Regions from separate parts of the Neobacillus camarae genome, predicted to be linked through region 1. Evidence: a T-box and tRNA genes for the amino acid it is inferred to sense, from the RefSeq annotation. Region 1 holds a T-box; the other holds one or more tRNA genes.

Evidence for each region. A T-box is a leader RNA that pairs with one kind of tRNA and senses whether it is charged. The one in region 1 lies ahead of trpS (tryptophan--tRNA ligase), so its partner is inferred to be a tRNA-Trp.
Region 2: it has a tRNA-Trp gene. The T-box ahead of trpS (tryptophan--tRNA ligase) is inferred to sense a tRNA for this amino acid. The anticodon was not compared.

Annotation. Positions count from the first base shown of each region.
Region 1 is NZ_JBUCKX010000001.1:580,528-596,226, forward strand. It holds gene ACY8D0_RS02800 (Crp/Fnr family transcriptional regulator) at 1-243, opposite strand, end outside; gene ACY8D0_RS02805 (YjzC family protein) at 495-674, shown strand; gene clpB (ATP-dependent chaperone ClpB) at 859-3,456, shown strand; gene ACY8D0_RS02815 (YjzD family protein) at 3,511-3,693, opposite strand; gene ACY8D0_RS02820 (hydrolase) at 3,857-4,576, shown strand; gene ACY8D0_RS02825 (hypothetical protein) at 4,655-5,482, shown strand; gene ACY8D0_RS02830 (hypothetical protein) at 5,552-5,866, opposite strand; gene ACY8D0_RS02835 (beta-ketoacyl-ACP synthase III) at 6,066-6,998, shown strand; gene fabF (beta-ketoacyl-ACP synthase II) at 7,101-8,339, shown strand; gene ACY8D0_RS02845 (DUF2268 domain-containing putative Zn-dependent protease) at 8,460-9,239, shown strand; gene ACY8D0_RS02850 (YjbA family protein) at 9,423-10,169, shown strand; gene trpS (tryptophan--tRNA ligase) at 10,223-11,215, opposite strand; T-box leader at 11,263-11,522, opposite strand; gene ACY8D0_RS02860 (DUF3899 domain-containing protein) at 11,578-11,934, opposite strand; gene ACY8D0_RS02865 (peptide ABC transporter substrate-binding protein) at 12,146-13,840, shown strand; gene opp3b (oligopeptide ABC transporter permease) at 13,954-14,883, shown strand; gene opp3C (oligopeptide ABC transporter permease) at 14,884-15,699, shown strand, end outside.
Region 2 is NZ_JBUCKX010000003.1:446,590-462,288, reverse strand. It holds gene ACY8D0_RS17470 (divergent polysaccharide deacetylase family protein) at 50-832, shown strand; gene ACY8D0_RS17465 (exodeoxyribonuclease III) at 973-1,734, shown strand; gene ACY8D0_RS17460 (hypothetical protein) at 1,798-1,935, opposite strand; rRNA gene ACY8D0_RS17455 (16S ribosomal RNA) at 2,299-3,833, shown strand; tRNA gene ACY8D0_RS17450 (tRNA-Ala) at 3,922-3,997, shown strand; rRNA gene ACY8D0_RS17445 (23S ribosomal RNA) at 4,082-7,010, shown strand; tRNA gene ACY8D0_RS17440 (tRNA-Leu) at 7,200-7,283, shown strand; tRNA gene ACY8D0_RS17435 (tRNA-Gly) at 7,302-7,376, shown strand; tRNA gene ACY8D0_RS17430 (tRNA-Leu) at 7,380-7,465, shown strand; tRNA gene ACY8D0_RS17425 (tRNA-Pro) at 7,476-7,549, shown strand; tRNA gene ACY8D0_RS17420 (tRNA-Ala) at 7,556-7,628, shown strand; tRNA gene ACY8D0_RS17415 (tRNA-Met) at 7,643-7,719, shown strand; tRNA gene ACY8D0_RS17410 (tRNA-Tyr) at 7,837-7,921, shown strand; tRNA gene ACY8D0_RS17405 (tRNA-Trp) at 7,928-8,001, shown strand; tRNA gene ACY8D0_RS17400 (tRNA-Ile) at 8,033-8,106, shown strand; gene mutM (DNA-formamidopyrimidine glycosylase) at 8,256-9,065, shown strand; gene ACY8D0_RS17390 (transcriptional regulator CcpN) at 9,237-9,884, shown strand; gene ACY8D0_RS17385 (pyruvate, water dikinase regulatory protein) at 9,899-10,711, shown strand; gene ppdK (pyruvate, phosphate dikinase) at 10,717-13,386, shown strand; gene ACY8D0_RS17375 (YbxH family protein) at 13,503-13,694, shown strand; gene ACY8D0_RS17370 (DEAD/DEAH box helicase) at 14,085-15,699, shown strand, end outside.

The DNA of each region.
Region 1 (15,699 bases):
GGGTGAAGAAGAAAATAGGTTGATTTCTCCTGTGAAATCTCCATAGGAGCACAGTTTTAATGTGAGTTCCCTGCCATCAGGAATCATTTTGCTAAGCTGCAGAATCCCGCTTTGAACAATATATAATTCATCCGCCTTCATTCCTTCTTGGAATAAAAACATTCCTTTTTCCATTTTCCTTGTATGGTGGACGGTCTCGAATAGATGGGCTAATGTAACGGGTAGGTCTTTAGTTAACTGCATACGAATAACCACCTTTAGTGAGATATCCCAAAATTAACAAACAAAGTTGGATCTCTCTAGAAATTACTATAATTATATTGTTAATGAAGATTAATTGGCAATAATTGTTGAATAAGTTCATACAATCGTCAAAACTGTTGTATTATTCCTTGGGAAATATTATTTCCGTATAGTGAAAAAATACAAGAAATTCCTTTAATGGACTTATGCCAAACGGAAATAATATGAATGTAAGTTAAGGAGGGAATCGAATGGGCCAAAATCGTCAATTTCGTTCGGGGCAAAAAGCCCCTAATAACGGCATTTATATTGAAGTGGGTGACACTGGAAGCCCGGTCGTCAATCCGAAAAGGATCAAGCTAAAAGCCGGGGAGCGTTTTCCTGAAACAGCCAATGACGAAAGAATTTGGACATACGCACGAAAACCATAAAGTAAACAAGTCATCCATCCGGATGGCTTTTTACATGCGTAGGCTAATCAGTGCCAGGTGAGCGAATGATTAACAACATCAATTTAGGTTTCTTTCTTGAATAGGCTTAACTAAATTTTACATTTAAATATCAAATGTTTTATAATGAAAATAGGTCAAGAAAGGTCAAAGAAGGTGATATGTCATGGATTTGAATCGAATGACAGAACGGACCCAATCAGGATTAATGGACGCCCAAACACTGGCAATAAAAAATAATCATCAAGAAATTGACGAACCCCATTTATTCTTATCATTAATGGGCCAAGAGGATAGTTTAATTACGGCCATCTTAGAAAGAGCAGGCTTGCCTTCTAAACAAGTTCAAAATAAATTAACAGATATACTCGCAAAAAAGCCGCAAGTTACCGGAGCAGGTGCCGAACAAGGGAAATTGTATATCACTGGGAAGCTCCAAAAACTGCTGGTCAACGCGGAAGAAATCATGAAAAAATTTTCCGATGAGTACATATCGGCAGAGCATATTCTTTTGGCAGGCACCCAAGCGAACGAATCGGATTTATACAAGGTGATCCGGTCTTTTGGCATTACTGCAGAAGATATATGGAAAGCTGTCAAGGAAATAAGGGGGAATCAAAGGGTGACAACGCAAAACCCGGAAGCAGGTTATGATGCACTAAAAAAATATGGCAGGGACCTTGTGGCTGAAGTGAGGGCAGGTAAACTCGATCCGGTTATTGGCCGGGATGCGGAAATCCGCAACGTCATCCGCATTCTATCCCGAAAAACCAAGAATAATCCAGTTTTAATTGGAGAGCCAGGGGTAGGGAAAACAGCGATTGTGGAAGGACTGGCCCAGCGGATTGTTCGGAAGGATGTTCCGGAAGGCCTAAAGGATAAGACGATATTCTCTTTGGACATGAGTTCCTTAATCGCTGGAGCCAAATTTAGAGGCGAATTTGAAGAAAGATTAAAAGCAGTTTTAAATGAAATTAAAAAAAGTGAAGGGCAAATCATTCTATTTATTGATGAAATTCATACGATTGTCGGTGCGGGCAGAACAGAAGGAGCCATGGATGCAGGCAACATGTTAAAGCCTATGCTTGCACGAGGAGAATTGCATTGTATTGGAGCTACCACACTTGACGAACATCGGAAATATATTGAGAAGGATCCGGCGCTCGAACGCCGCTTCCAACAGGTGCTTGTCCAGGAACCAAATGTCGAAGATACCATTTCCATTTTACGTGGATTAAAAGAACGATTTGAAGTGCACCATGGAGTAAAAATCCATGACCAAGCCTTGGTGACGGCAGCCACTTTATCTGACCGGTATATTACGGATCGATTTTTACCGGATAAAGCGATAGATCTTGTCGATGAGGCTTGCGCGATGATTCGAACGGAGATTGATTCCATGCCGACCGAGCTAGATGAAGTAACCCGGAGAGTCATGCAATTGGAAATAGAAGAGGCAGCTTTGCTTAAGGAACAGGATGATATCAGCAAACAAAGGCTGCAAACACTACAAAAGGAATTGGCGGACTTACGGGAACAGGCAAATGCAAAGAAAGCCAAATGGCTAGATGAAAAGCAGAAAATCCAAAAATTGCAGGAGAAACGAGAACAGTTGGAAAAATTACGGCGTGAGCTTCAGCAGGCAGAGGATAAGTACGATTTAAACAGGGCAGCTGAGCTTAGGCACGGTCTAATCCCCATGGAGGAAAAAGAACTGAAAGAGCTCGAATCTGCGGCGGAAAACGATAACCGGCTTCTTCGCGAGGAAGTGACCGGAGAAGAAATCTCATCAATCGTTTCCAGGTGGACCGGGATTCCCCTCGCTAAATTGGTCGAAGGGGAACGGGAAAAATTACTACGTTTGGAGTCAATCCTCCAAGAACGGGTCATTGGCCAAAATGAAGCTGTAAATTTGGTAGCGGATGCTGTCCTGCGTGCCCGTGCCGGAATCAAGGACCCAAATCGTCCAATCGGCTCGTTCCTGTTTTTGGGACCGACTGGTGTTGGTAAGACGGAGTTGGCAAAAGCTTTGGCCGAGGCACTATTTGACAGCGAAGAGCATATCATTCGGATAGATATGTCTGAGTACATGGAAAAACATGCGGTTTCCCGCTTGATTGGTGCCCCTCCGGGCTATGTGGGGTATGAGGAGGGGGGGCAGCTCACGGAAGCAGTCAGACGGCAGCCATATTCCGTTATATTGATGGATGAAATAGAGAAGGCCCATCCAGAAGTATTCAATATCCTTCTTCAAGCACTTGATGATGGAAGAATTACCGACTCACAGGGAAGGGTTGTAGATTTTAAAAATACTGTTATTATCATGACATCGAATATCGGATCGCAATTTTTACTGGAGCGGTCTGAGGATGAAAGTGAAATTTCCGGATCCGCCCGTGAAAAAGTGATGGGCCAATTAAGAGCCCATTTCCGTCCCGAATTCTTGAACCGGATTGATGAAACAATACTATTTAAACCATTATCATTAGGTGAAATCAAGAACATAGTTGTTAAGATGTTAAAAGAATTGCAAAATAGATTAAAGGAACAGCAAATTCACATTACCATCGCTGAAGATGCGAAGGAATTCATTGCGGTTAATGGATTTGACCCAATATATGGCGCAAGGCCACTTAAACGGTACATTCAAAGAAATATTGAAACAAAGCTTGCGCGTGAAATCATTGCCGGGAAAGTGCATGACGGCTCGACGGTTCAAATATCCGTCGCGGGCGGCCAGTTACATTTATCCGTCAATGCTTAAGAAAAAGAGAAAGGTCTTCCCATTTACAAAAGGGAAGACCTCTTTTAAACATTATTAATGTTCATGGACCGGTTCGTTTGGAATGATTGCAGTGATAATGAAAATGAAAATGGTCACAACGACAGAAAGAATAGCACCAGTGACTAAGTTAACTTCTACACCTGACATGGAACTAACCACATATGTTAGCATTTCCGTTAAAAGAAAAGTCCAGAAAAATGTCCAAATAACCCGCATAATATTCACCTGCCTAATTTACTCCATATAATATTACCATAAGAAGTTGAAATAATAAAACAATTAATAAAAGGAAATGGGGAAAAATAGGCAAATTTCCTTTCAAATTATGGGGTTAATCATACAATATATGGTGAGGAAATATGTAAAAGGAGTTATACCAATGGAAAGTCGGAGTTTTCTAATGGGCACCCAATGGAATATTGTCTATTACCCTGAAAAACCAACCGGATTTGGGGTCCTAGTGATTGGCGATGAAAGGCATTTTGTGGAAGAAAATAAATGTTTTTGGGCACAAAATGAAGGGAAACTGGCGATTATTAACGAGTTGAAAGAAAAGGGATACACGATATTTTCCTCCAATCTGTATGGGCGCAACTGGGGAAGTGATGCAGCGGTAGAACTGGCAGAACAACTTTACCACCACGTCATTAGAAGTGAAATTTTAAACAACAAGATTCATATTTTAGCAGAAGGAATGGGTGCGTTAACGGCAGTGAAGCTAATGCAAAGAATCTATAGCAATATTCGATCGGTCTTACTAATCAATCCAATTCTTTCATTAAAATACCATCTGGAACAAGAGAAGGAACATAAGTTCTTTTATAAAAGGCTAATTCGTGAATTAGAAGACGCCTTTCAGATGGATTGGACAGCCATTGAAAAAATTGTTTTCAATACGGAGGAAACAGTTTATTTGAATGAAGTACCGATTGAAATTATACATGTATTATCAGGAGGCAGGATGTACAAACAATCCAAGCAATATCAACAAATTTTGGGTAATAAGAACATCAGCCCTTATTTTATACTGCCCGAAAAAAAGCTGCAATTAGGTAAAATCTGCAGTAAATTTTTTTCAAATCATGAGGCCATACTCTAATGTTTCTCCTAACCCAATAAATAATTCCTTCATGCAGCGCATAGGATGATTTTAAGCATGTTTGGGGAGGAATTTCTTATGGACAAGGCAGTAATAATGGATGTATTTGACTTTGTTGGTTTCCATCTATGTAAGTTACTTTTGAATAAAGGTGTCAAGGTGGAGGGCGTTTATATAGAGGAACATCAACATTGGGGTTTGTTGGAGGAAAAAAAACTTGAAGTGGGGAGAAATGCCAATTTTGTTGATTATTCTTTGCGTGATTGGGAGAGTACGCGGGAAAAGGACAACGTAAACACAATCATGGTAATTTCTGTCCACGATTTTTTTATGACCCGAAAAGAAGCGATATTATCTAAGCTTGATTTTAAGTCACTCATTGAAGAAAAACAGTGTAAGGGTAATCGATTAATGATTTTGGCACCGGTTCAATTGTTGATGGGGCAATCTGGCGGCAAGGATTTTTCCTGCTTTTTAAAGGAGGCTGAGGGCTTGGTGCAGGATCTGCAAATGGTTTATTTACCAACAGTTTATGGCCCATGGCAGCCCGATGAATTTTTATTTCAACAAGCGATAATTTCAGGACACTCTAGCGATTTAAAACAGCCATCGGACCGAGAATGGACGGGTGATGCTATTTTCGTAGAGGATGCAACAGAGGCAATAATTGATTTAATGGAAGAAGGGAAATCTGGAAAATATTTATTGGAAAGCAGAGGGAAAAATGGATGGATGGAGTGTGCCCGGGAGTTGTCCATTTCGACAGAGCCGCTGCAACCTTCATGTCAAGAATTGCCGCAAAATGTGGTGAGTGTGCCTGTTAAGACCCCATCATCGATTACAGAGTCTCTTGCCAGACAACGAGACCATACAAACCGATTAATAGGGCTCCGTTCAAAGGATTAATTTTTAGTACCGCTCTTATCGAAGACTATGAAGATTTAAGGGAAAAGCTGCTGATACGATTCAGCAGCTTTACTTCTTGAGTATATACTTTTGTACATAGGGATAGGCCTTATCTAATAATGGCTTAAATCCTTTTACAGATTCCACTAATGTATCGATGTGATACAACAACAGATCTAGGTCAATCCCCTGCTGATTGGGCGGCGGGTTTTGCGAAGGGTGGCTATCAGGGAATAACTCAAAATGCGGCTGGGAATATCTTTGCTGACCGAACATGAGTGCAGTAAAAGGATCGATTCTATGATGTCCTTCTGCATCATTTGATTCCTCAGGGACGAATGCTTCTTCCTGTTTATCTTGCAATGGTGATTCAGTCTCCTCCAAATTAATCAAACCTCCAGGAACAATTTTCTACTTTAACATATGAATATTTTCTTAAAAGGAATGGATATTAGCGGATAGGTAATGGAATGAAACAGTTGCTAAAACAGGAATCAATTTGATAAAATTAGTACCAAGTCATAATAATTGATATTAATATTCGATGGTACCCGTCCGATAAAATATAAAAGGAGTTGGCATAATGAGAGCAGGTATTGTTGGCATTGGAAGATATTTACCCGAGAAAGTAGTTTCAAACTTTGATTTAGAAAAAATGATGGATACGTCAGATGAGTGGATTCGGACGAGAACAGGCATTGAAGAACGCCGGATTGCAGCGGATGATATGGATACATCGGACATGGCCTTCGCTGCTGCACAAAAGGCCATTCAAGATGCAGGAATTACGCCGGAAGAGATTGACCTGATATTAGTTGCGACTGTTACACCAGACACACCATTCCCTTCCGTTTCCTGTAAGATTCAAGAAAGGCTGGGTGCTTGGAACGCAGCTGCAATGGATATTAGTGCAGCTTGTGCCGGTTTTATGTATGGTGTTGTAACGGCAAAGCAATTCATTGAGTCCAAAACGTATAAATATGTTTTGGTTGTCGGAGTTGAAAAGCTCTCCAAAATTACCGACTGGTCTGACCGGAATACAGCTGTCCTTTTTGGTGATGGAGCCGGCGCGGCCATCATCGGATCTGTTTCGGAAGATCGCGGGATTCTCTCATTTGAACTTGGTGCAGACGGTACAGGAGGAAAACACCTGTATCAGGACGAATATATCATTATGAACGGCCGAGAAGTGTTTAAATTTGCTGTAAGGCAAATGGGAGAAAGCTGTATTCATGTTTTAGAAAAAGCTGGTTTAGGAAAAGAGGACGTTGACTTTCTGATTCCCCATCAGGCTAATATCAGGATTATGGAAGCATCGAGGCAAAGGCTGGATCTCCCGCCAGAAAAAATGTCAAAAACCGTCCATAAATATGGAAATACCTCCGCAGCCTCGATTCCTATTTCTATAGTGGAAGAGTTGGAAGCCGGCAAAATCAAAGATGATGACTTGATTGTCATGGTCGGGTTTGGTGGGGGCTTAACCTGGGGAGCAATTGCTATCCGCTGGGGTAAGTAACAAGCCGGCTTATGTCCGGTTGTTGCTTTTTTATTAAAAAGATTCATGATAAGACATAATTCAACAAGACAATTGTCAAAAGTAGATAAAGGAGATGTGGACATGGAAAAACGCAGGGTCGTGGTAACAGGTGTGGGGGCAGTCACGCCGCTGGGTAATGATGTTGAAACAACATGGAAAGGGATTTTGGAAGGTAAGTCCGGAGTAGGACCGCTGACAAGAGTAAATGCCGATGAATATCCGGCAAAGGTTGCTGCGGAAGTAAAGGACTTCAATCCGGAATTGTTTATGGATAGAAAGGACGCAAGGAAAATGGACCGGTTTACTCAATTTGCAGTCGCCAGTTCACTCATGGCTGTTAAGGATGCCGACCTGACCATTGATGAAGGAAATTCCCACCGTGTCGGAGTTTGGATCGGGTCGGGAATAGGTGGTATGGAAACGTTTGAACAACAATTTGAAATATTTCAAAAGCGCGGTTATAAGAGGGTAAGCCCGTTTTTTGTGCCGATGCTAATCCCTGATATGGCAACCGGACAAGTATCCATTGTGTTGGGGGCAAGGGGATTTAATTCTTGTACAGTAACAGCATGTGCAACCGGAACCAATTCAATCGGGGATGCATTTAAAGTTATTCAACGCGGCGATGCCGATGTAATGGTATCCGGTGGGGCCGAAGCCCCTATCACTAGAATGTCGGTTGCTGGCTTCTGCGCAAATACGGCTCTATCGACAAACCCAGACCCGAATACTGCCAGCCGGCCATTTGATAAGAACCGCGATGGATTTGTTATTGGTGAAGGCGCCGGGATTGTCGTATTGGAAGAATTAGAGCACGCATTGGCCCGGGGGGCTAAAATATACGCCGAAATCGTTGGATACGGAGCTACTGGTGATGCTTACCATATTACGGCACCGGCTCCTGGTGGTGAAGGCGGGGCAAGAGCGATGAAAATGGCCATCCAGGATGCGGGGCTTAATCCAAGCGACATTGATTATGTAAATGCCCATGGCACTAGCACCGAATATAATGATAAATTTGAAACACTTGCAGTGAAAGAGGTATTTGGGGACCACGCTTACAAGTTAGCAATAAGTTCAACAAAATCAATGACAGGACATCTTCTCGGGGCCGCTGGTGGTGTTGAGGCCATTTTTACCGCATTAGCCCTAAAAGACGGCATCTTGCCGCCAACAATGAATTACCAGACTCCAGATCCGGAATGTGACCTGGATTACGTAACCAATGCTGCCCGGCCAAAAGAAATTAAGGCTGCAATGAGCAACTCATTAGGCTTCGGTGGCCATAATGCCACGATTGTTTTAAAAAAGTATGAATAAAATTCCTTGGGACCAAGCTCTGGCTTGGTCCTTTTTCGTTTGAAAAGAAGTAGAACCTCATTTAAAAACTACACATAAAATGTGAATAGAGTAGATATGTTTTAAAATTGAGGTGCCAAAATGGGAATCGTGCGGACAGATCAATGGTTAAAGGAGAATTTTGAACATCCACTTAAGATTTGTGAAAATTTGAAACCATATTTCATCGGACAAAAAACCGGAGAAATCTATGAACAACTATTACACTTTGGCATGTACAGGCCTTCATGGAATACAAGAAACAATTTCAATAAAATGATGGATTATAAAGCATGGAATCGGGTAGAAGACTTGTTTAATAAATATAAACAGAAATGGGCGGGGCCGGATATCCCAGTTTTACTGTTTCCGTTAAACCAGAGAGGAGGCCTTTTTGCCAGAAAAGGGGATAAAGATAAAGGCGGTGTGTCGTTTCCGGATAAAATGTTTCTTTTCCTGTCGGAATATGATGACGGGAAGGAAATAGAAGCACTGCTAGTCCATGAATACCACCATGTATGCAGGCTTCATCGAAAAAATAAAAAACAAGAAAACTATACATTGCTTGACTCAATTATTATTGAAGGCCTTGCTGAGTACGCGGTATTAAAACACTGTGGTGAAAACTATCTTGCGGATTGGTGCCATATGTATTCAAAAGCAGAACTGGATGTGTATTGGGACCGCTATATAAAAAAGCAATTGGATAAAAGTAAAAATCAGCCAATTCATGATGAGCTATTGTTCGGCGGACGTGGCGTTCCCCCTTTACTTGGTTACGCAATTGGCTATCATCTTGTTCAAAAGTTTTATGAAAATGAAAGCTATTCCGTAAAACAAAGTTTTACGGCCCCATCATCGAAATATCTTGCATACAGATAATTGAATGAAAAATCATAGGTCTAGTTTGGTTCCGGCATTATAGACACTTCTATAATATGAAAATGTTAATAGGTAAAAAGTCCCTAAATCACAACGTTTGGAGCAAAATATATATAGAGGAATAATTTAACTTACGTCTGCCCATACTGATTGACAAACAGTACCAATGAAGTGAGGGATTATATGTTATATCTTCATGATGTTTGGGTAAATTGGTTTGAAGGGGAAGAGAATGGCTACAATGTATGCCACTTTCATGAATGGCGTAAGGATGACGGTGTGGAGTTACTTGACCAAGTTCCGCTGCTCAAAGTCGAACCGGATATATTTCAGTATATTGAAAATGACCTGTCGGAACTGCCTCCTCAGCTGTTGGATGATGTTTACCAAAAAGCTTACTTGCGAAAAAACCACGAGAGAATCCAACTTGAATATTGCTTTGTGGTAACCGATGGAGTCGGTATTTTAGCTGTGGATACCATCGGTTATACGATTCCAATACGAAAAAGCAGATTAATACCTAGGCAAGAACAATTGGTTTATGAAATGATTGGGACGCATGAGCCAAAGATCTATCCTTTCATGCCCCAGGGCAAAGAAAAAGAATTCCATATTCTTTCCCCGGAACCTGATTTAATGCTGGGATTGACAAGAAAAGAGAGACAGCTAAAACAACTGTTGTTTATGGCACTTGATCAATTGTTCTCTTCCAAAAATGAAGCCGAGATTCGTTACTGGTTTACTGAATGGTGCCCAGAGCGTTATTCCAGCATACAAGAATTGAACTTTGCCGATGCATGGGAACAGTTATATGAAGAAATTAAATTCGGGTGGACCAAACGACACGAAATGTTCTGTGAAAATATAATTAAAGGACAACCATTTTTTGAAAAGCTATGGGAAATGGAACATGGACCGAAAGTAAATTAAGCCTGCACCCTAACGTTATGTATCACATATCGTTAGGGTGACAGGCTTTTGTTTTATAACCGTCTCTTTCGTCCAAGGCCCATGGCATTCTCCATTTTCTTCAAAGTTCTGCCTGCAACCTGATTTGCCCGTTCAGCACCGCGGTCCAAGATATCGTCAAGTTCACTTGATTCAATCAGATTGTAATATTTCTCTTGTATGGGCTTAAATACATTAACGACGACTTCAGCCAGATCTCCTTTAAAGTCCCCATAACCCTTACCTTGGTACATTTCTTCTAATTCAGGAATAGATTTATTGCCCAAGATGGAGTAAATTGACAAAAGATTTGAAACACCAGGCTTATGTTCAGGATTATATTTTACAATTCCCTCTGAATCCGTTACAGCGCTTTTTATCTTTTTGATAATCTGATTTGGCTCATCCAACGGGGTGATAAAGGCCTTTTGATTAGGATCAGACTTGCTCATTTTTTTCGTTGGTTCCTGTAAGGACATAATCCTTGCGCCAATTTTAGGAAGGCGGATATCCGGAATGGTCAGGACATCCCTGTATTTTTTATTAAACCGTTCAGCTAAATCACGGGTTAATTCCATATGCTGCTTCTGGTCTTCGCCTACTGGAACAACATCCGTATTATACAGAAGAATATCAGCTGCCATTAATGGCGGATAGGTTAACAAACTGGCTGACACCGCCTCTTTACCGGCAGATTTATCTTTAAATTGAGTCATTCTTTCGAGTTCCCCTATGTAGGAAACACACTGCATAATCCATCCCGCCTGGGCGTGTGCCGGCACTTCGGATTGAATGAATAAGGTTGCCTTTTCAGGGTCAATTCCTACTGCAAGATATAATGCGGCCAGACTTCGAATGTTCTTTCGAAGTGTAGCAGGGTCCTGAGGGACGGTAATGGCATGCTGGTCGACAATACAAAAGAAACAATTATATTCATGTTGGAGTTCGACGAATTGCATCATGGCTCCAATGTAGTTCCCAAGTGTTATCGTTCCACTTGGCTGAATGCCTGAAAAAATCGTTTTCATTTATTTTTCCTCCTTATAAAAATAAAAAACCATCCATCCCGAAAACATATAGGGACGAATGGCTCGCGGTACCACCCTAATTACTCATGAAGAGTCACTTTGCTTCGGTGCCTATAAAAAATGTGAATTTTAGAGGCCCGAACTCCTTTTAACGCAAGGAAACGTCTTTTCCTACTAACTATGTTTCAGGTTTCAGAAAGAAGCTTCAAAGTCCATTCCGTAAAGTCTTTCGTGTTTGTTCCCACCAGCCACAAACTCTCTGTAAAACGAATGTTCAATACGTACTACTCTTTGTCATCGCTTTTGGATAATCCATTTTGCTAAAGACATTATATAGAATTACATATTTAGATGCAAGTTGGTCAATTATAATAAACAAGCAGGGCTGCCAGCATGAGTCCACCTGTCACGATGCCATATGCAAGGAGCGGTTTATATTGGATTGTCACCATGGAGGATAAAGAGGGAATTTCTTCAAACCTTCTTCTAGCATGTCCTCTTGAAAAAGCAAAATTAAAGGACTTGGCAATGACATCAAAAAATCCGCCTTGTATGGTGAAAATTAATAAAGACGAGAGTAAAAAGAAAAATGTAAAATAAAAAGATATATTGATATAGCTTAGAATGGTTATATCGTGGTAACGCAGGTATGAAAATGAAAATATTAATGCCTGAATAATTGTTAAAATGATGACATATTTCCTGAGTCTGCCTTTCACATGAGAGCCTCCAAAACATTGATATAACAAGAAAAATGAACAAAAAACAACTTTATAAAAATAAATTATAACACAATAAATGGTAAACTATACATTACAATTGTTGCTATTGTGTAAATTAATTTTAAAAAAGTAATGTACAAGAAGATGAAAATATGTATAATAGAGAATGTAGTAATTTTTCAGAATAATAGAAAAGGGAGGTCTATAAGTGAAGAAATCAAAACTTTCACTACTTCTAGTAATATCACTAGTTCTTAGCATGTTCCTTGCAGCATGTTCAGGCGGTGATAAAAATGAAGGTAAAGACACTAAAGGCTCAAAAGCCGGAGAAGAAAAGCTTGCTGCCAAGCAGGAACTGAATGTTCTTGAGTCAGCTGAAATTCCTACAATGGATACTGTCATGGGTCAAGACGTACTTACTTTTACGGTGGCCAATGCAGTAAATGAAGGTTTATATCGTTTGGATCCAGACCAAAAGGTTATTCCAGGTGTAGCTGACGATATGCCTAAATACAATGATGATAAAACTGTATTAACGATTAAATTGAAAAAAGACACAAAATGGTCAAATGGTGACCCTGTTACTGCAAAAGACTTTGTTTACGCATGGCAAAGAGCTATCGATCCGCGAGTAGCTGCTCCATATGGCGCATACTTCATGGAAGGTAAAATTAAAGGCGCTAGCGAAATTGTTGAAAAAGGCGATAAAGTAACAGATCAAGACTTACAAACTTTAGGTATCAAAGCGGTTGATGACTATACATTGGAAATTACGTTAGAAAGAGAGCTTCCATATATTGAATCTTATCTAACTTTCCCATTGTTCTATCCACAAAGCCAAAAGTATGTTGAAGCACAAGGCGCTGACTATGCAAAAGATTCCGAGCACGTGTTATATAACGGTCCATTCAAACTTGCCAATTGGGACGGCCCGACTGGATCAGAGTGGACACTGGAAAAAAATGCTGACTACTGGGATGCAAAAAATGTCACTTTAGATAAAGTGAACTTTAACGTATCGAAAGATCCACAAGCTTCTGCAAATGCATTTACTGCAGGTGAAGCAGACATTACACCAAAACTTGCACAAGCTGCCATTCTTTCTCAATTTGAAGGATCAGATGAATTGCTTCAATACCAAGAGCCATCCATCTGGTGGTTAAAAATGAATGAAAAGAATCCTGCTTTAGCAAATCAAAACATCCGTAAAGCTATTGCTTTAGCAGTTGACAAAAAGGCATTGGTTGATGATGTATTAGCTAACGGTTCAGTCGTTGCAGACTATCTTGTTCCAAAAGGCTTCTCTTTTGATGAAAATGGCAAAGACTTCCGTGCAACAACCGATACTTATTTGAGCACTGATAAGAAGAAAGCAAAAGAACTTTGGGAAAAAGGACTTTCTGAACTTGGTCAAAAAGAAGTAACATTCACTTATGTCGGTCAAGATACCGAAACTTCAAAAGTTAGTGATGCGTTTATTAAAGACCAATTAGAAACAACACTTCCTGGTTTGAAAATTAACATTGAAAGTGTTCCGTTCAAAATCCGTATCGCTCGTGAAGACGCTGAAGATTACGATTTGTTAATGGGCGGATGGGGACCAGACTATGCTGACCCTATGACTTACATGGATTTATGGGTAACTGGCGGCGGTCAGAACCATATGAGCTACAGCGATGCGAAATTTGACAAGTTAATCAAAGATGCTAACGAAAATCTACAAGGCCAAGAGCGCTGGAAAGCATTGCAAGATGCTGAAAAGATTTTGTTAGAAGATGATGCAGCGATTGCACCACTTTATCAACGTTCCGTTAACTTGTTAATTAATCCAAAAGTCAAAGGCTTTGCACACCATGCGTTTGGTCCAGACTATAGTTACCAATGGATTAAAATTACAGAATAGTAACTATTGCTAATCTAATAAAAAAGAGAGTATATTTAGATATACTCTCTTTTTACCTGTAAGAGAATTGTCGAAATATGACGAATTTTATACTAATTTAGGAGGTGCAGGTGATGGCAAAATATATCTTGCAACGGATTATTTATATGATTATCACTCTATTTATAGTTGCATCATTTACTTTTTTCCTCATGAAACTAATCCCTGGAAGTCCATTTAACAATTTTGAAAAGCTCTCAGAAGCACAACAAAATATCTTGCTTCAAAAATATGGTCTGAATGATCCCGTACCTGTTCAATATGTTACGTATATGAAGAATATGATTCAGGGGGATTTGGGAGTTTCCTTTCAGTTTGATAATACCCCGGTAACTGAACTTCTCGCTAACCGAGTAGGCCCTTCCGCAATTTTAGGTTTGGAAGCCATGATATTTGGTGGATTAGTTGGTATATTGCTTGGGGTTATTGCAGCACTGAAACAAAATACTTGGGTAGACTACACATCTACTTTTGTCGCTGTTGTTGGTAAATCCATACCTTCATTTATCTTTGCTGGGTTACTTCAGTATTATATTTCTGTTAAACTAGGCTGGCTTCCGGTTATGTTCTGGAAAGGGCCGGAGTATACGATTCTGCCTTCCATAGCGTTAGCTATGTTCCCGTTATCCATTTCAGCAAGATTTATGCGGACTGAAATGGTAGAAGTATTAGGATCTGATTATATTACATTAGCAAGAGCTAAAGGTGCCAGCTATTGGCAAATTAGTCTCAAGCATGCATTGCGAAATGCTTTAATTCCTGTTGTGACGGTTTTAGGTCCTTTGGCTGTAAGCTTAATGACAGGCTCACTTGTTATTGAGCAAATATTTGGGATTCCAGGAATTGGGGAGCAATTTGTTAAATCCATTAACATGAATGACTATCCGGTAATAATGGGTACAAATATTTTGTTTGCTGTGTTATTTGTGGCTGTCACATTGCTGGTTGATATTCTGTATGGAATAATCGACCCACGTATTCGACTTTCTGGGGGGGGAAACTAAATGACGAATAAAGATATTGTGATTACAAAAGACATGTTTGAACCTGCCCATGTTGATCCTTCTAAAAGTGAAAAAATTGCCAAAGCCAGCCTGAACTTTTGGCAGGACTCTTGGCTCCGTATTCGAAAAAATAAGGGTGCCGTTGTCTGTATGGTTATTCTCCTTCTATTAATCATCATGGCATTTGTAGGACCTTTATTATCACCTTATGAGTATGATACACAAAATACGAAACACAATAACTTGCCGCCAAGAATCCAAGGTTTGGAAAATGTCCATTGGCTGCCGTTTGATGGTACGTTAACCAGAAGAAATGGTACAGAGTATAATGCTTATGAAGTTCGGAAAGTTGACGCTTATTACTGGTTTGGCACTGACAACCTGGGCCGTGATTTATTTGCCCGTGTTTGGAAAGGTACCCAAATTTCATTATTCATAGCCTTTATGGCAGCTTTAGTTGATATGTTAATTGGTGTAACCTATGGTGCTGTTTCAGGTTATGTGGGCGGTAAGACGGATAGTATATTGCAGCGGATTATCGAGATTATTGTCGGTATTCCAAACCTAATTATTGTGGTATTAATGATTCTCGTATTGAAACCGGGAATCCTGCCAATTATTGTCGCTTTGACGATTACTGGTTGGACAAGTATGGCACGTGTCGTCCGGGCACAAGTACTAAAATTCAAAGCCCAAGAGTTTGTTTTGGCTTCCAAAACTTTAGGGGCATCAAATATTTCTATCATTTTCAAGCACATGATTCCAAATATGTTTGGTATCATTATTATCAACACAATGTTTTCTATCCCAAATGCT
Region 2 (15,699 bases), on a different contig from region 1:
GTTGAGCTTTGGGAAAAATACCTGCAGATGAAACTCTGGAGGTATTAATTTGAGAAAAATAATATTAATTTCATTGGTGGTATTATTCTCCTTTCTTGTCGCGACACCTGTGAAAGAAGCAGAATCGACAGAACTGATGGCAGCCATTATCATTGATGATTTTGGCGGCGGAGTCGGGGGAGTCCGTGACTTTTTGGAAGGCAGCATACCCATTACCGCTGCGGTAATGCCTTTTACTGAGAATTCAAAAAAACATGCAGAATGGGCCCATAAAAACGGCATTGAAGTAATGGTGCATTTACCAATGGAGCCAAAGCACGGAAAAAAATCATGGCTTGGACCCAAACCCATCACAGTGAATCTTCCTACTGATGAAGTCAAACAGCGGGTATACGAAGCGATTAAAAGTGTTCCCTATGCAGTCGGGCTTAATAATCATATGGGCTCACGGGCGGTGGAGAACGAGAGGATTGTCCGTTCGATAGTCGAGATAGCCAAGGAGAAAAATTTCTATATTATCGACAGCGGCACTAGTCCGAACTCGAAGTTTCCCGAGATTGCAGAGGAACTTGGCGTACCGCTGTTAAAACGGGATGTGTTTCTGGATGATATTTCTTCTTCCGCCTATGTTAGCAAACAGATGACTCGGTTAGCGAAAACTACAGAAATTAAGGGAACAGGGATTGCAATTGGACATGTGGGCGTGACAGGAAAAGTTTGTTCGGTAGGAGTATTCCAATCGTTGAAAGAGTTTGAAAAGCGGCATATAAAAATCGTACCGGTTTCAGAACTTTTCACGAAACAATTAAAACAGAATCTACTACCCAAATAAAGGCAGCGGTATGCTGCCTTTATTTTTTGGAAACACAAAATTCTTTTCACAATAATCTCAAGCTGGTAAAATGGCATCTGTTAACCAAAAATATTGTCCATTTAAAATAGATAAGAATCTTTATGGGAGAGGGGATAGAAATGAAACTGGTATCTTGGAATGTAAATGGCCTTCGGGCATGTGTGAAAAAAGGGTTTTTAGATTACTTCAATGAAGTAGATGCGGATATTTTCTGCGTTCAAGAAACCAAATTACAGGAGGGGCAGATAAGCTTGGAAATACCGGGATACCATCAGTTCTGGAACTATGCAGAAAAAAAGGGGTATTCGGGAACCGCTGTATTTACTAAAGAAAGACCTCTTTCTGTCCGTTATGGTGTTGGTGCGGATGAAACCGAAGATGAGGGGAGAATCATTACTTTAGAATACGAGAATTTTTTTCTGGTGAATGTATATACACCTAATTCGCAAAGGGACTTGGCAAGATTGATCTATCGTCTTGACTGGGAAGAACAGATCCTCCAATACCTTCAAGAACTGGACAAGGTGAACCCTGTTATCTTGTGTGGGGATTTAAACGTGGCTCATCAAGAAATAGACTTGAAAAACCCTAAGTCAAACGTAGGCAACTCAGGATTTACAGACGAGGAACGCGGAAAAATGACAGCTTTGCTTAAGTCCGGCTTTTGTGATAGCTATCGATTTATGTATCCAGACAAAGAAGGGGCCTATACTTGGTGGTCTTATATGAATAAAGTACGAGAACGGAATATCGGTTGGCGAATTGATTATTTCATCATTTCCCGCACCTTGTGTGAAGTTGTGAAAGATGCGGATATTCATTCGAATGTAATGGGGAGTGATCACTGCCCTGTAGTACTTGAAATCAATTTGGAAAACTAAGTAAAACTAGAAACAATACTGAAACCTTTGTACCAAAGGTTGATTGTACAAAGGTTTCTTCATTTATATTTCGTTAAGGGCAGTTCCAATTTCATCAAATTCAGGTAATAGTTCGTCTTCAGTAGTAATCGGTGCCTTCTCTGTATCCACTGTCCAGTTGCGTAAAAGATCTTTTTCTTGGTTCTTCCCGTTTAACGGCATACCTTCATCAACTCCTCCTACTAATCATAAAAGCTTCACACATGTTTATTATTTACCTTCGGATATGGGATAAACAGCTTACCATAAAAATCCTTTATTAGAGTGTAAAATTGTTGACATGACTTTATGGGTAGTAATATATTTATTATTTGGCTAACGACAAATTGACTCAAATAATTTTAATTGATTCAATTGAAAAAATACGTTGACGACAAACGATAATTATGTTAATATAATTATCGTTGTTAGCCGCTAGATTAATAGAATATTGTTCTTTGAAAACTAAACAAACAAATACGTCAACAATAAACATTTGTTTCTAACGAAACATTAACGTTTTAACTTTTATGAGCTATATCAACTTTCTTGGAGGTGATCTTAAAACGGAACATTATGGCGGCGTGCCTAATACATGCAAGTCGAGCGAATCGATAGGAGCTTGCACCTTTTGATTAGCGGCGGACGGGTGAGTAACACGTGGGCAACCTGCCTGTAAGACTGGGATAACATCGGGAAACCGATGCTAATACCGGATAATTCTTTCCCTCACATGAGGGAAAGCTGAAAGTCGGTGCAAACTGACGCCTGCGATGGAGCGCGGCGCATTGGCTAGTTGGTGAGGTAACGGCTCACCAGAACAGCGATGCGTAGCCGACCTGAGAGGGTGATCGGCCACACTGGGACGGGAACGGCCCAGACTCCTACGGGAGGCAGCAGTAGGGAATCTTCCACAATGGACGAAAGTCTGATGGAGCAACGCCGCGTGAGCGATGAAGGCCTTCGGGTCGTAAAGCTCTGTTGTTAGGGAAGAACAAGTATCGGAGTAACTGCCGGTACCTTGACGGTACCTAACCAGAAAGCCACGGCTAACTACGTGCCAGCAGCCGCGGTAATACGTAGGTGGCAAGCGTTGTCCGGAATTATTGGGCGTAAAGCGCGCGCAGGCGGTCCTTTAAGTCACTGATGTAAGCCAGCCAACCGTAGAGGTCGTGATGAAACTGGGGACTTGAGTGCAGAAGGAAAGCGGAATTCCACGTGTAGCGGTGAAATGCGTAGAGATGTGGAGGAACACCAGTGGCGAAGGCGGCTTTCTGGTCTGTAACTGACGCTGAGGCGCGAAAGCGTGGGGAGCAAACAGGATTAGATACCCTGGTAGTCCACGCCGTAAACGATGAGTGCTAAGTGTTAGAGGGTTTCCGCCCTTTAGTGCTGCAGCTAACGCATTAAGCACTCCGCCTGGGGAGATGCAGCCGCAAAGCTGGCTTCAAAGAGGAATTGGCAGACCCGCACAAGCGGTGGAGCATGTGGTTTAATTCGAAGCAACGCGAAGAACCTTACCTGAGTCTTGACATCCTCTGATACTCTAGAGATAGGAATTTCCCCTTCGGGGGACAGAGTGACAGGTGGTGCATGGTTGTCGTCAGCTCGTGTCGTGAGATGTTGGGTTAAGTCCCGCAACGAGCGCAACCCTTGAGATTAGTTGCCAGCATTCAGTTGGGCACTCTAATCTGACTGCCGGTGACAAACCGGAGGAAGGTGAGGACTGACGTCAAATCATCATGCCCCTTATGACCTGGGCTACACACGTGCTACAATGGATGGTACAAGGGCAGCGAAGCCGCGAGGTGAAGCCAATCCCATAAAACCATTCTCAGTTCGGATTGCAGGCTGCAACTCGCCTGCATGAAGCCGGAATCGCTAGTAATCGCGGATCAGCATGCCGCGGTGAATACGTTCCCGGGCCTTGTACACACCGCCCGTCACACCACGAGAGTTTGTAACACCCGAAGTCGGTGGGGTAACCTTTTCGGAGCCAGCCGCCTAAGGTGGGACAGATGATTGGGGTGAAGTCGTAACAAGGTAGCCGTATCGGAAGGTGCGGCTGGATCACCTCCTTTCTAAGGAATACGCAGTCCTAATGGACTGAAAATTAGTTGACCTCTATTGTTTGTTTAGTTTTGAGAGAGCAATCTCTCATGACAAAACGGGGCTTTAGCTCAGCTGGGAGAGCGCCTGCTTTGCACGCAGGAGGTCAGCGGTTCGATCCCGCTAAGCTCCACCAAAATCGTTCTTTGAAAACTGGATAATCGTATAGAAGAAACCAAGTAAAACCGAGTAATCGCCATTTTAGGTTTTAAACCATTTAGGTTAAGTTAGAAAGGGCGCACGGTGAATGCCTTGGCACTAGGAGCCGATGAAGGACAGTACTAACACCGATATGCTTCGAGGGAGCTGTAGAAGTAAGCTTTGATCCGGAGATTTCCGAATGGGGAAACCCGTTGCCCGTGAGGGCAGCATCTTTACCTGAATGCATAGGGTATTGAAGGCATACCCGAGGCACGAAACATCTAAGTACCCGGAGGAAGAGAAAGCAAACGCGATTCCCTGAGTAGCGGCAGGCAGAGCAAGGAACGGCCCAAACCGAAAGGCTTGCCTTTCGGGGTTGTAAGACACTCAACATGTAGGTTACAAAGGAACGGGGTAGATGAAGCGGTCTGGAAAGGCCAGCCATAGGAAGTAACAGCCCTGTAGTTGAAACTTCGTTCCCTCTGAGTGGATCACAGGTACGTGGCCGGACACGTGAAATCCGGTCAGGCTTAAGGAAGGACATCTCCCAAGGCTAAATACTCCCTAGTGACCGATAGTGAACCAGTACCGTGAGGGAAAGGTGAAAAGCACCCCGGAAGGGGAGTGAAAGAGATCCTGAAACCGTGTGCCTAAGTAGTCAGAGCCCGTTTATGGGTGATGGCGTGCCTTTGTAGAATGAACCGGCGAGTTACGATTGCATGCGAGGTTAAGTTGATGAGACGGAGCCGCAGCGAAAGCGAGTCTTAAGTAGGGCGAAATAGTATGCAGTCGTAGACCCGACCAGGTGATCTACCCATGTCCAGGGTGAAGTCCAGGTAACACTGGATGGAAGGCCCCGAACCGACACGTTGAAAAGTGCGGGACAAGTGTGGGTAGCGGAGAAATTCCAATCGAACTTGGAGATAGCTGGTTCTCTCCGAAATAGCTTTAAGGGCTAGCCTCACGATAGTCAGAGTCTTGGAGGTAGAGCACTGTTTGGACTAGGGGCCCCCATCGGGTTACCGAATTCAGACAAACTCCGAATGCCAAAGACTTATCCGTGGGAGTCAGACTGCGAGTGATAAGATCCGTAGTCAAAAGGGAAACAGCCCAGACCACCAGCTAAGGTCCCAAAGTATACGTTAAGTGGAAAAGGATGTGGAGTTGCTTAGACAACCAGGATGTTGGCTTAGAAGCAGCCACCATTTAAAGAGTGCGTAATAGCTCACTGGTCGAGTGACTCTGCGCCGAAAATGTACCGGGGCTAAACGTATCACCGAAGCTGTGGATTGACATCTTCGATGTCAGTGGTGACGGAAACGTTCTAAGGGCGTTGAAGCTAGACCGTAAGGACTGGTGGAGCGCTTAGAAGTGAGAATGCCGGTATAGTGGCGAAAGATGAGTGAGAATCTCATCCACCGTATGCCTAAGGTTTCCTGAGGAAGGCTCGTCCGCTCAGGGTTAGTCGGGACCTAAGCCGAGGCCGAAAGGCGTAGGCGATGGACAACAGGTTGATATTCCTGTACCACCTCTTTATCGTTTGAGTAATGGGGGGACGCAGGAGGATAGGGTAAGCGCACTGCTGGTTATGTGCGTCGAAGCAGTTAGGCTGGTGAATAGGAAAATCCGTTCACCGTAAGGCAGCTGTGACAGCGAGGGAAATAGAGTACCGAAGTTCGTTCCACACTGCCAAGAAAAGCCTCTAGCGAGATAAAAGGTGCCTGTACCGCAAACCGACACAGGTAGGCGAGGAGAGAATCCTAAGGTGAGCGAGAGAACTCTCGTTAAGGAACTCGGCAAAATGACCCCGTAACTTCGGGAGAAGGGGTGCTTACTGGGGTGAATAGCCTCGGTAAGCCGCAGTGAATAGGCCCAGGCGACTGTTTAGCAAAAACACAGGTCTCTGCGAAGCCGCAAGGCGAAGTATAGGGGCTGACGCCTGCCCGGTGCTGGAAGGTTAAGAGGAGGGGTTAGCTGCAAAGCGAAGCTCTGAATCGAAGCCCCAGTAAACGGCGGCCGTAACTATAACGGTCCTAAGGTAGCGAAATTCCTTGTCGGGTAAGTTCCGACCCGCACGAAAGGCGTAACGATCTGGGCACTGTCTCAACGAGAGACTCGGTGAAATTATAGTACCTGTGAAGATGCAGGTTACCCGCGACAGGACGGAAAGACCCCATGGAGCTTTACTGTAGCCTGATATTGAATTTTGGTACAGCTTGTACAGGATAGGTAGGAGCCTGAGAAGCCGGAGCGCCAGCTTCGGTGGAGGCGTCGGTGGGATACTACCCTGGCTGTATTGAAATTCTAACCCGCATCCCTTATCGGGATGGGAGACAGTGTCAGGTGGGCAGTTTGACTGGGGCGGTCGCCTCCTAGGGAAGCAACGGAGGCGCCCAAAGGTTCCCTCAGAATGGTTGGAAATCATTCGCAGAGTGTAAAGGCAAGGGAGCTTGACTGCGAGACCTACAAGTCGAGCAGGGACGAAAGTCGGGCTTAGTGATCCGGTGGTTCCGCATGGAAGGGCCATCGCTCAACGGATAAAAGCTACCCTGGGGATAACAGGCTTATCTCCCCCAAGAGTCCACATCGACGGGGAGGTTTGGCACCTCGATGTCGGCTCATCGCATCCTGGGGCTGTAGTCGGTCCCAAGGGTTGGGCTGTTCGCCCATTAAAGCGGTACGCGAGCTGGGTTCAGAACGTCGTGAGACAGTTCGGTCCCTATCCGTCGTGGGCGCAGGAAATTTGAGAGGAGCTGTCCTTAGTACGAGAGGACCGGGATGGACGCACCGCTGGTGTACCAGTTGTCTTGCCAAAGGCATCGCTGGGTAGCTATGTGCGGACGGGATAAGTGCTGAAAGCATCTAAGCATGAAGCCCCCCTCAAGATGAGATTTCCCATAGCGTCAAGCTAGTAAGATCCCTGAAAGATGATCAGGTTGATAGGTCAGGGGTGGAAGCACGGTGACGTGTGGAGCTGACTGATACTAATCGATCGAGGACTTAACCAATAAGAAAAGCGGAAGCGCACGGTCAGCGGCGTATGGCCTCCTACAAAAAGCTATCGCTTTTTGTTAGTGCAATGCTTATGCTGCCGAAGCGTTACTTGTCTAATAAAGCAGACTCGTTTTACTCAAGTTTCTTCTGATTACCCGGTTTTGAGGGAATGATCCTTCAATTAAATACAAAATTTTAAACACGCGGGTGTGGCGGAATCGGCAGACGCGCTAGATTCAGGTTCTAGTGGTAGTAATACCGTATGGGTTCAAGTCCCTTCACCCGCATCATAATTTATGTAAAACGCGGAAGTAGTTCAGTGGTAGAACACCACCTTGCCAAGGTGGGGGTCGCGGGTTCGAATCCCGTCTTCCGCTCCAATTGCCGGGGTGGCGGAACTGGCAGACGCACAGGACTTAAAATCCTGCGGTAGGTGACTACCGTACCGGTTCGATTCCGGTCCTCGGCATCCTGTTTTACGGGAAATAGCTCAGCTTGGTAGAGCACTACGTTCGGGACGTAGGGGTCGCAGGTTCAAATCCTGTTTTCCCGATATTCTGGGGTCTTAGCTCAACCGGGAGAGTGTTTGCTTTGCATGCAAGAGTTCAGCGGTTCCATCCCGCTAGACTCTATAAACTAAAGTTTTGGCGGTGTAGCTCAGCTGGCTAGAGCGTACGGTTCATACCCGTAAGGTCGGGGGTTCGATCCCCTCCGCCGCTACCAAATTAGCTTAGGCTATTTTTTTTTGAAAGATTACGTAAGTCCGGATATAGGATTGAGTCCTAAAAAGCCACTGGCTTATGTCTTGGGTTTCGAATTCCTCTTGTCTTCCAATGATTTGGAGGGGTAGCGAAGTGGCTAAACGCGGCGGACTGTAAATCCGCTCCCTCAGGGTTCGGCGGTTCAAATCCGTCCCCCTCCACCATAATATAGGGGCATAGTTTAAAGGTAGAACAAAGGTCTCCAAAACCTTTGGTGTGGGTTCAATTCCTGCTGCCCCTGCCATTTTACTTTTGCCATATACCAATATAAATAAGGGCCTATAGCTCAGCTGGTTAGAGCGCACGCCTGATAAGCGTGAGGTCGATGGTTCAAGTCCATTTAGGCCCACTAATTCATAAAAACCGAACCCATCTAGGGTTCGGTTTTTTCGTGTTATAAGGCAGCCATACATCCATCTTCATGTTATTTCCACTAATTCTCTCGCTAATTGGAAGGCTTTTGGGAAATTCTAAAGAAAAAATATTGGAGGTTCCTAAATGCCTGAGCTCCCGGAAATGGAAAACTACAAAATCCACTTAAATAATAGAATCATGGGCCAAACCATCACTGGAGTTGAAATCAATCGCGATAAATCGGTTAACCTTAATCCTGAACTGTTTAAAAATACAGTTTCCTCACAAAAGGTGCTAAGTGTCAGCAGAAGGGGCAAACATCTGCTGTTCCATTTGCAAAATGGCCATGTCCTTTTATTGCATCTTATGCTGGGAGGTTGGATGTTTTTCGGCCAAGAGGCGGATAAGCCAAAACGAACAATCCAGGTTCGTCTCTCCTTTGGGAATGAACACCTTTATTTTATCGGTCTCAGGTTGGGGTACCTGCACCTTTATACCCCGCCGGAGGTCCAGGGAAAATTGGCTCATTTAGGCCCGGAACCATTGGATCCAAGTTTTACTATTATGGAGTTCACTAACCGCTTAAACACGAAACATGGCAGATTAAAAACAACTTTAATTGATCAAGAGTTTGTTTCCGGTATCGGAAATTGCTATTCGGCTGAAATTTGCTTTGAAGCGGGGATTCTGCCGGTAAAAGATATCGATGATCTCGAAGCGGAGGCAAAAAACAAGTTATATCAGTCCATGAAGGCCGTGCTTTTTGAGGGCATCAAGCTAGGAGGTTATATGGAGAATCCTCTTTTTAAAGGGGATACCAAAACCGGTGGAGTGAACGGTCACTGTCAAGTATATGATCGTGAGGGTCAGCCATGCCCAAGGTGCGGGGCAGTCATTGTTAAACAAATGGTTTCCTCAAGAAAGACGTTTTATTGCCCGAATTGCCAAAAGTAGTCAAGTATCCTGCCTAAGAAGGCGGGATATTTTTTTATACCTGTGATCTTTCATCAATTTTAAAATTTTATGTTTCCGTTTCCAGTTAAATAGTATATACTAAATGTAATTAAGTATAGCATAATTACTCTAAAGTAAATGAATATATTATCATTAATGAACTAAAGGGGGGTGGTATTTATTAAACTCAGCAAACGCCAGGATGAAATTTTACAAATCGTAAAACAAAAGGGCCCAATTACGGGGAAAGAAATTGCTGACATGCTTTCCGTTACAAGAGCTGCCTTAAGGCCGGACCTGGCCATTTTGACGATGTCTGGTAGTCTGGAGGCAAGACCCCGTGTTGGCTATTATTATAGTGATAAAAATGACCTAAAACAGCAAGCTAGGCAATTGATCCATCAGAAAGTATCGGATTTTAAAGCACATCCGATTGTGGTTGAAAAATCTACTTCGGTTTACAACGCAATTGTTCAGCTTTTTTTAGAAGACGTTGGCACCTTGTATACAGTCGATACCGAGGGATATTTGGCTGGTGTGATTTCGCGTAAAGATTTACTCCGGGCAGCCCTGGGCAATAGAAACCTGCAAGAACTGCCGGTTAGTGTCATCATGACACGAATGCCGAATATCATTACCATTTTTCCCGAAGAGTCGTTACTCGAAGCGGCAAAAAAAATGATCCATTATCATGTCGATTCTTTGCCGGTTGTAAAGGAAGTGAATCAGCGGAAAAATACATATTCGTTGTTGGGGAGAATTACCAAAACTACGATTACCAAAGCTTATTTGGAAATTATGGAAGGTAAATCAGTCTAAGGGAGTTGCTGCAGTTGGTTCAAAGAGAAGTGGTTTATGTGGTATCGGACTCCGTCGGGGAAACAGCTGAGTTTGTGGTAAAAGCAGTAGCAACGCAATTTAACGGTGGTCAGGTAGAAATCCGCCGAAGCTCTTATGTGGAGGATATTGAAGATATCGAAGATGTGCTTATTTTAGCAAAAAGAGATTACTCGATAATAGCCTACACGATTGTTATTACGGATTTAAAGGATTATTTGGACAAAAGGGCAGCCGAAGAAGGGATTACAGCCGTTGACCTGCTCAGCCCGCTAATGAATGCATTTGAGACAAGGTTTCATAAACCGCCGCATCACCGCCCAGGACTGATGAGGAAATTGGATGAAGAGTATTTTCGAAAGATTGAAGCGATAGAATTTGCGGTTAAATACGACGATGGCAGGGACCCACGCGGTTTTTTAAAGGCGGATATCGTGCTCATCGGTGTGTCTCGGACTTCTAAAACGCCACTGTCGATGTATTTGGCACACAAGCGGTTTAAAGTGGCCAATGTCCCATTAGTTCCTGAGGTCCCTCCGCCGGAAGAATTGTATCAAATACCGCGGAAAAACTGTATTGGTTTGATTATTGCACCGGATAAGTTAAACGAAATCCGCAAAGAGAGATTAAAAGCCTTAGGGCTGGCTTCACAAGCCAATTATGCCAGTTACCAGAGAATTCTTGATGAACTTGATTATGCAGAAAAAATTATGAAACGCGTAGGCTGTCCTATTATTGATGTATCAAATAAAGCAATTGAAGAAACGGCCGGTTTGATTCTGGATATTTTAAAAAAGGAAAGGAGTTAGTTATGGTGGGGAAATTTGTTTATTTATTTCATGAGGGTAATGGAAAAATGCGGGATCTCTTGGGGGGAAAAGGGGCAAACCTGGCGGAAATGACGCGGATTGGATTACCTGTTCCTTATGGCTTTACCATTACCACACAGGCATGTAATGCTTACTATGAATCTAACAAAACAGTCCCTGGATTAGTAGAACAACAGACTCTGGAGGCATTAGCCCGCCTGGAAGAAAAAATGGGGAAAAAATTGGGCGATCCCAAGAACCCTTTGCTCGTCTCTGTTCGCTCCGGCTCCGTGTTCTCGATGCCTGGGATGATGGATACCATTTTAAATCTGGGATTAAATGACGAAACCGTAAAGGGGTTAGCGGCATTAACAGATAATGCGCGGTTCGCTTACGATTCATATCGCCGGTTTATCCAAATGTTCAGCAATGTTGTGCTCCATATCGATACGTATTATTTTGAACAGTTATTGGAAGAAAAACGGGAACAAAAAGGCTATTCCTCTGACCCAGAAATGACCGCCGAAGATTGGCAGGAAGTGATAGACGGCTATAAAAACATTGTCAAAAAGCATACGAGAAAAGACTTCCCGCAACAACCCAAAGAACAGCTGTTTCTTTCGATTAATGCAGTGTTTGACTCCTGGAATAACCAGAGGGCGATCGTATACCGCCGGCTGAACAAAATACCGGACCATCTGGGAACAGCCGTCAACATTCAGAGTATGGTGTTCGGAAACATGGGAAGTGATTCCGGGACGGGTGTGGCATTCACCAGAAACCCTTCCACCGGGGAACCGGTCCTTTACGGGGAGTATTTAATCAATGCCCAAGGAGAGGACGTTGTGGCAGGTATCCGCACACCACAGCCCATTGCCGCTTTAAAGGAAGATATGCCTGAGGTCTACCGGCAATTTGCAGAAACCAGCCATCGCTTGGAACAGCATTACAAGGAAATGCAGGATATTGAATTCACGGTTGAAAAGGGAAAGCTATATATTCTGCAAACACGGAACGGCAAACGGACAGCCCAAGCGGCGATTCGGATTGCCGTTGACATGGTGAAAGAAGGAATTATTAACAGAAAAACTGCCCTTCTTCACGTCGACCCCGACCAGTTAAACCAATTGCTGCACCGAAGGATTGATGACACGGTTACCCGGAAAGTCTTGGCTAAGGGCCTCCCGGCATCACCAGGAGCGGCAACCGGCCAGGTTGTGTTTGATGCAGACGAAGCGGAACAATTAGGCAATGAGGGGAAAAAGGTCATTCTTGTCCGTCCAGAAACGACTCCAGATGATATTCATGGGATTGTTGCTTCTCAAGCTGTGTTGACTAGCCGCGGCGGGATGACCAGCCACGCCGCCGTTGTGGCCCGTGGTATGGGGAAAGCTTGTATTTGCGGCTGTGAAGCCATAAAAATTGATTTGAAAGCTAAACAATTTAAGGTAGGAGATACAGTGGTTAATTACCAGGAGACCATTACAATTGATGGAACTACCGGTGAAATCATGCTGGGGGAAATATCCATGATTGACCCAGAGCTATCCGCGGAATTTCAGCTGTTATTGGAGTGGGCGGACCAAGAACGGAAAATCGGGGTCCGTGCCAATGCCGATAATCCAGAGGATGCCAGGAAGGCATTCGAATTTGGGGCTGAAGGGATTGGTCTTTGCCGAACGGAACACATGTTTATGGACCAGAAGCGGATCCCCATCGTTCAAAAAATGATCTTGGCAGATAATCATGGAGAGAGAATGGAGGCACTCGCCCAACTCTTGCCCATGCAGCAGGGGGATTTCGAGGGGATTTTTGAAACGATGCAAGGCTACCCTGTCACTATTCGGTTATTAGACCCGCCTCTTCATGAATTCCTGCCGGATAAAGAGGAGCTGCTGATAGAGGTTACCAGGCTCCAAATTTTAGCCCCGCAATCGCCGGAATTGAAGCAAAAAGAGCAGCTGTTGAAAAAGGTGCGGCAATTGGATGAGTTCAATCCCATGCTTGGCCATCGCGGCTGCCGTTTGGGCATGACCTATCCAGAAATTTATGAAATGCAGGCCAGGGCGATTTTCTATGCCGCGGCCGAATTGGCCGAAAAAGGGATGGAAGTACAGCCGGAAATAATGATTCCGCTTGTGGGTCATGTGAATGAGCTTAAACAAATGCGCCAGTTGGTGGTGGATGCTGCATTGCAGGTGCAAGAAGAAAAGGGAAGGACATTTAACTACACGATTGGCACCATGATTGAAATTCCGCGTGCCGCACTGACAGCTGACAGAATTGCCGAAGAAGCGGACTTTTTCTCATTTGGAACGAATGATTTAACACAAACCACCTTCGGGTTTAGCCGAGATGATGCAGAAAGTAAATTCCTTCAAGCATATATAGAACAAAAAGTACTCCCGGAAAATCCGTTTGCGGTGCTAGACCAAGAGGGGGTCGGCAAGCTGGTGGAAACAGGCGTGCGGCTTGGCCGGCTGGCCAAACCTTCCTTAAAAACGGGTATCTGCGGTGAGCATGGGGGGGAAAAGAGCTCGATTGAATTTTGTTATAAAACGGGCTTGAATTATGTCAGCTGCTCGCCTTATCGGGTGCCGCTTGCACGTCTGGCCGCGGCACAAGCAACCATTCGACATCAGCAAAATCAGCAAGAAATTTTTACAACAGCATAATAATGGATGGAACGGTGCATCTGGTGCCGTTCCATTTTTTTGGTATGTTCAAAATCGGATTAGCGCCCTCCATTTTGCTTATACTATAAAAAAATTTCGAAATGAGGAATAACGATATGGGGGCCATTGAAAGGAATGGGTACCGCTTTGTGCCGGAATATAGTGTCATTCAACAAAATGGGGCAATTCATGTCTATAATAAAGAAAAGTTTATTGAGGAGATCAATTTCGAGTTTTCGGGAAAATTCCCTGAACCGGACCAAATCGAGGAACTGGTCAGACGGTATTGTGAGAGGAATAATCTGTAAGGAACACTTGTTCGATTTTTAATTCAATGCTATAATGTAACATGCAATAGAATAGGACTTTTCAAGGGTGGGGCACATCTCCTGTCAGGAAGGAGGTGATGCTTTTGACAGTCTATCAGGGATTGATGTTTGCGGTTTCGTTCGCCAGTCTCATTGTTACCGTACTGTCGTTTCACCGAAAAAAATAATCCACCCTTGAGCCGGCAAGCATGAGAGGTGGATTACTGTTTCGCCGATCCCCAATCATGGGAAGTCAGCTATTGCAAAGCCGAGCGGTTTTCCCTTGTCTTCTGCTCGGTCTTTTTTACTATATGCGCTTCTATACGAACATTATACATAAGATTAAGGCAAAAGGGAATGAAAATGTCAAAAGAACTGGAGGGGTAAGGGATGGGCAAATTAACGGTGATCTACCCTCAGGCGGTAGAGCATACGAAAATGAAAGTGCTAGAAGATATCGACCGCTATCTAGAAAAACAGGAAATAGTACCGGCTTTTGAACAATACTTGGCGGACAGGGGCCAATATCTGGAGCAAATATGGATTAATGTGTGGCTGAACAAATCAACCAATGATGTCCCAAAAAGCGAAAAAAAACAATACTTAACCGAGAAGGGCTTTGACGTGCAAGGGGTAGACCGAAAGCTGATCAATAAGCTTTTTCGCGATGAAATGAGGACGTATCAGCCCTTTGATCCACTGTCCTGGGTTACCGATTTTCTTACTGGCAAGGACGAAGAATGGCGCGAACGATTCCAGAAGGCGAAAGATGCCCTTGTAGTGCGGGAAACGCAGAAAGTGTTGATGGAGAAAAAATCGCTCCTTCAGGATAAGTTGGTTAAGATGGCAATTCGCATTATGGAGGACAACTATCAGATATTTTATTTATATATTCGTTATTTTGCTGCCAAACAATTGGCTGCCGATTTTAAAAATAATATTAAGTTTCAAACGATTGATCCGGCCGCATTAGAGGAGAACTTAACCGGAGAAGGTCCATTAAATCCTGGGGCATACAGAACGCTGGGGCAGTTTTTAAAGGAACTGACAGGAGAAATCCAATCGACGCTGGATTGGGGCAGAAGCTACTATGAATATGAGACCTACTTTTATGTTTATGAGAGCTTAATCTCTGATTACATATCGGAGTTGATTCCTGAAAAGGTGCTGGAGAATCTTCCGGAAGAGTTACGGCAGGAATTTGCGGAAATGAATCAGGAACCGCTAACCGCATCCTTCGTGAGAGGCACCATATATGATTTATTATATGATGTTTCGGGATATTATTTTGAAGACCTTCAAGATGAATACCTTAATGATCTGCTGAGACTGGCTGAGGTGACATTTGACCTTGAAGTCCATCATGAAATATTGGAACAGGATATCCGGGAGCAGGAGAAAAGACGGGCCGAAGAATTGGCCGAGTTGCAGAGAAGAAAAGTAGAAGAAGAACGGATGATGCGTGACATTTTCGGGAAAGAATATGACCCATCACTCAGGGGGAAGATTCATTATGTTTTGCACATTGGTGAAACCAATACCGGAAAAACCCATCATGCTTTGGAGAGAATGAAGCAGGCCGCAAGCGGGTTGTATCTCGCCCCATTAAGGCTTCTTGCCTTAGAGGTTTATGACAAGCTGAATGCCGAAGGGACTCCTTGTTCGTTAAAAACAGGTGAAGAGGAAAAAATTATTCCGGAGGCCAGCCATATTTCCTGTACGGTGGAAATGTTCCATGAAAAGGAATACTATCAAGTAGTTGTAATTGATGAAGCTCAAATGATCACCGACAAAGACCGGGGCTTCTCTTGGTATAAAGCGATTACCAAAGCAAATGCCGAGGAAGTCCATATTATTGGCAGCTGGAACTCCAAACCGATGCTGCTCGAGTTGCTGGGGGATTCTGATATTGTCATTAATGAATATAGCCGAGATACCCCGCTTGAAGTGGAAAATAAGGAATTTCATATTAGGCATGTAAAAAAAGGGGATGCCCTTATCTGTT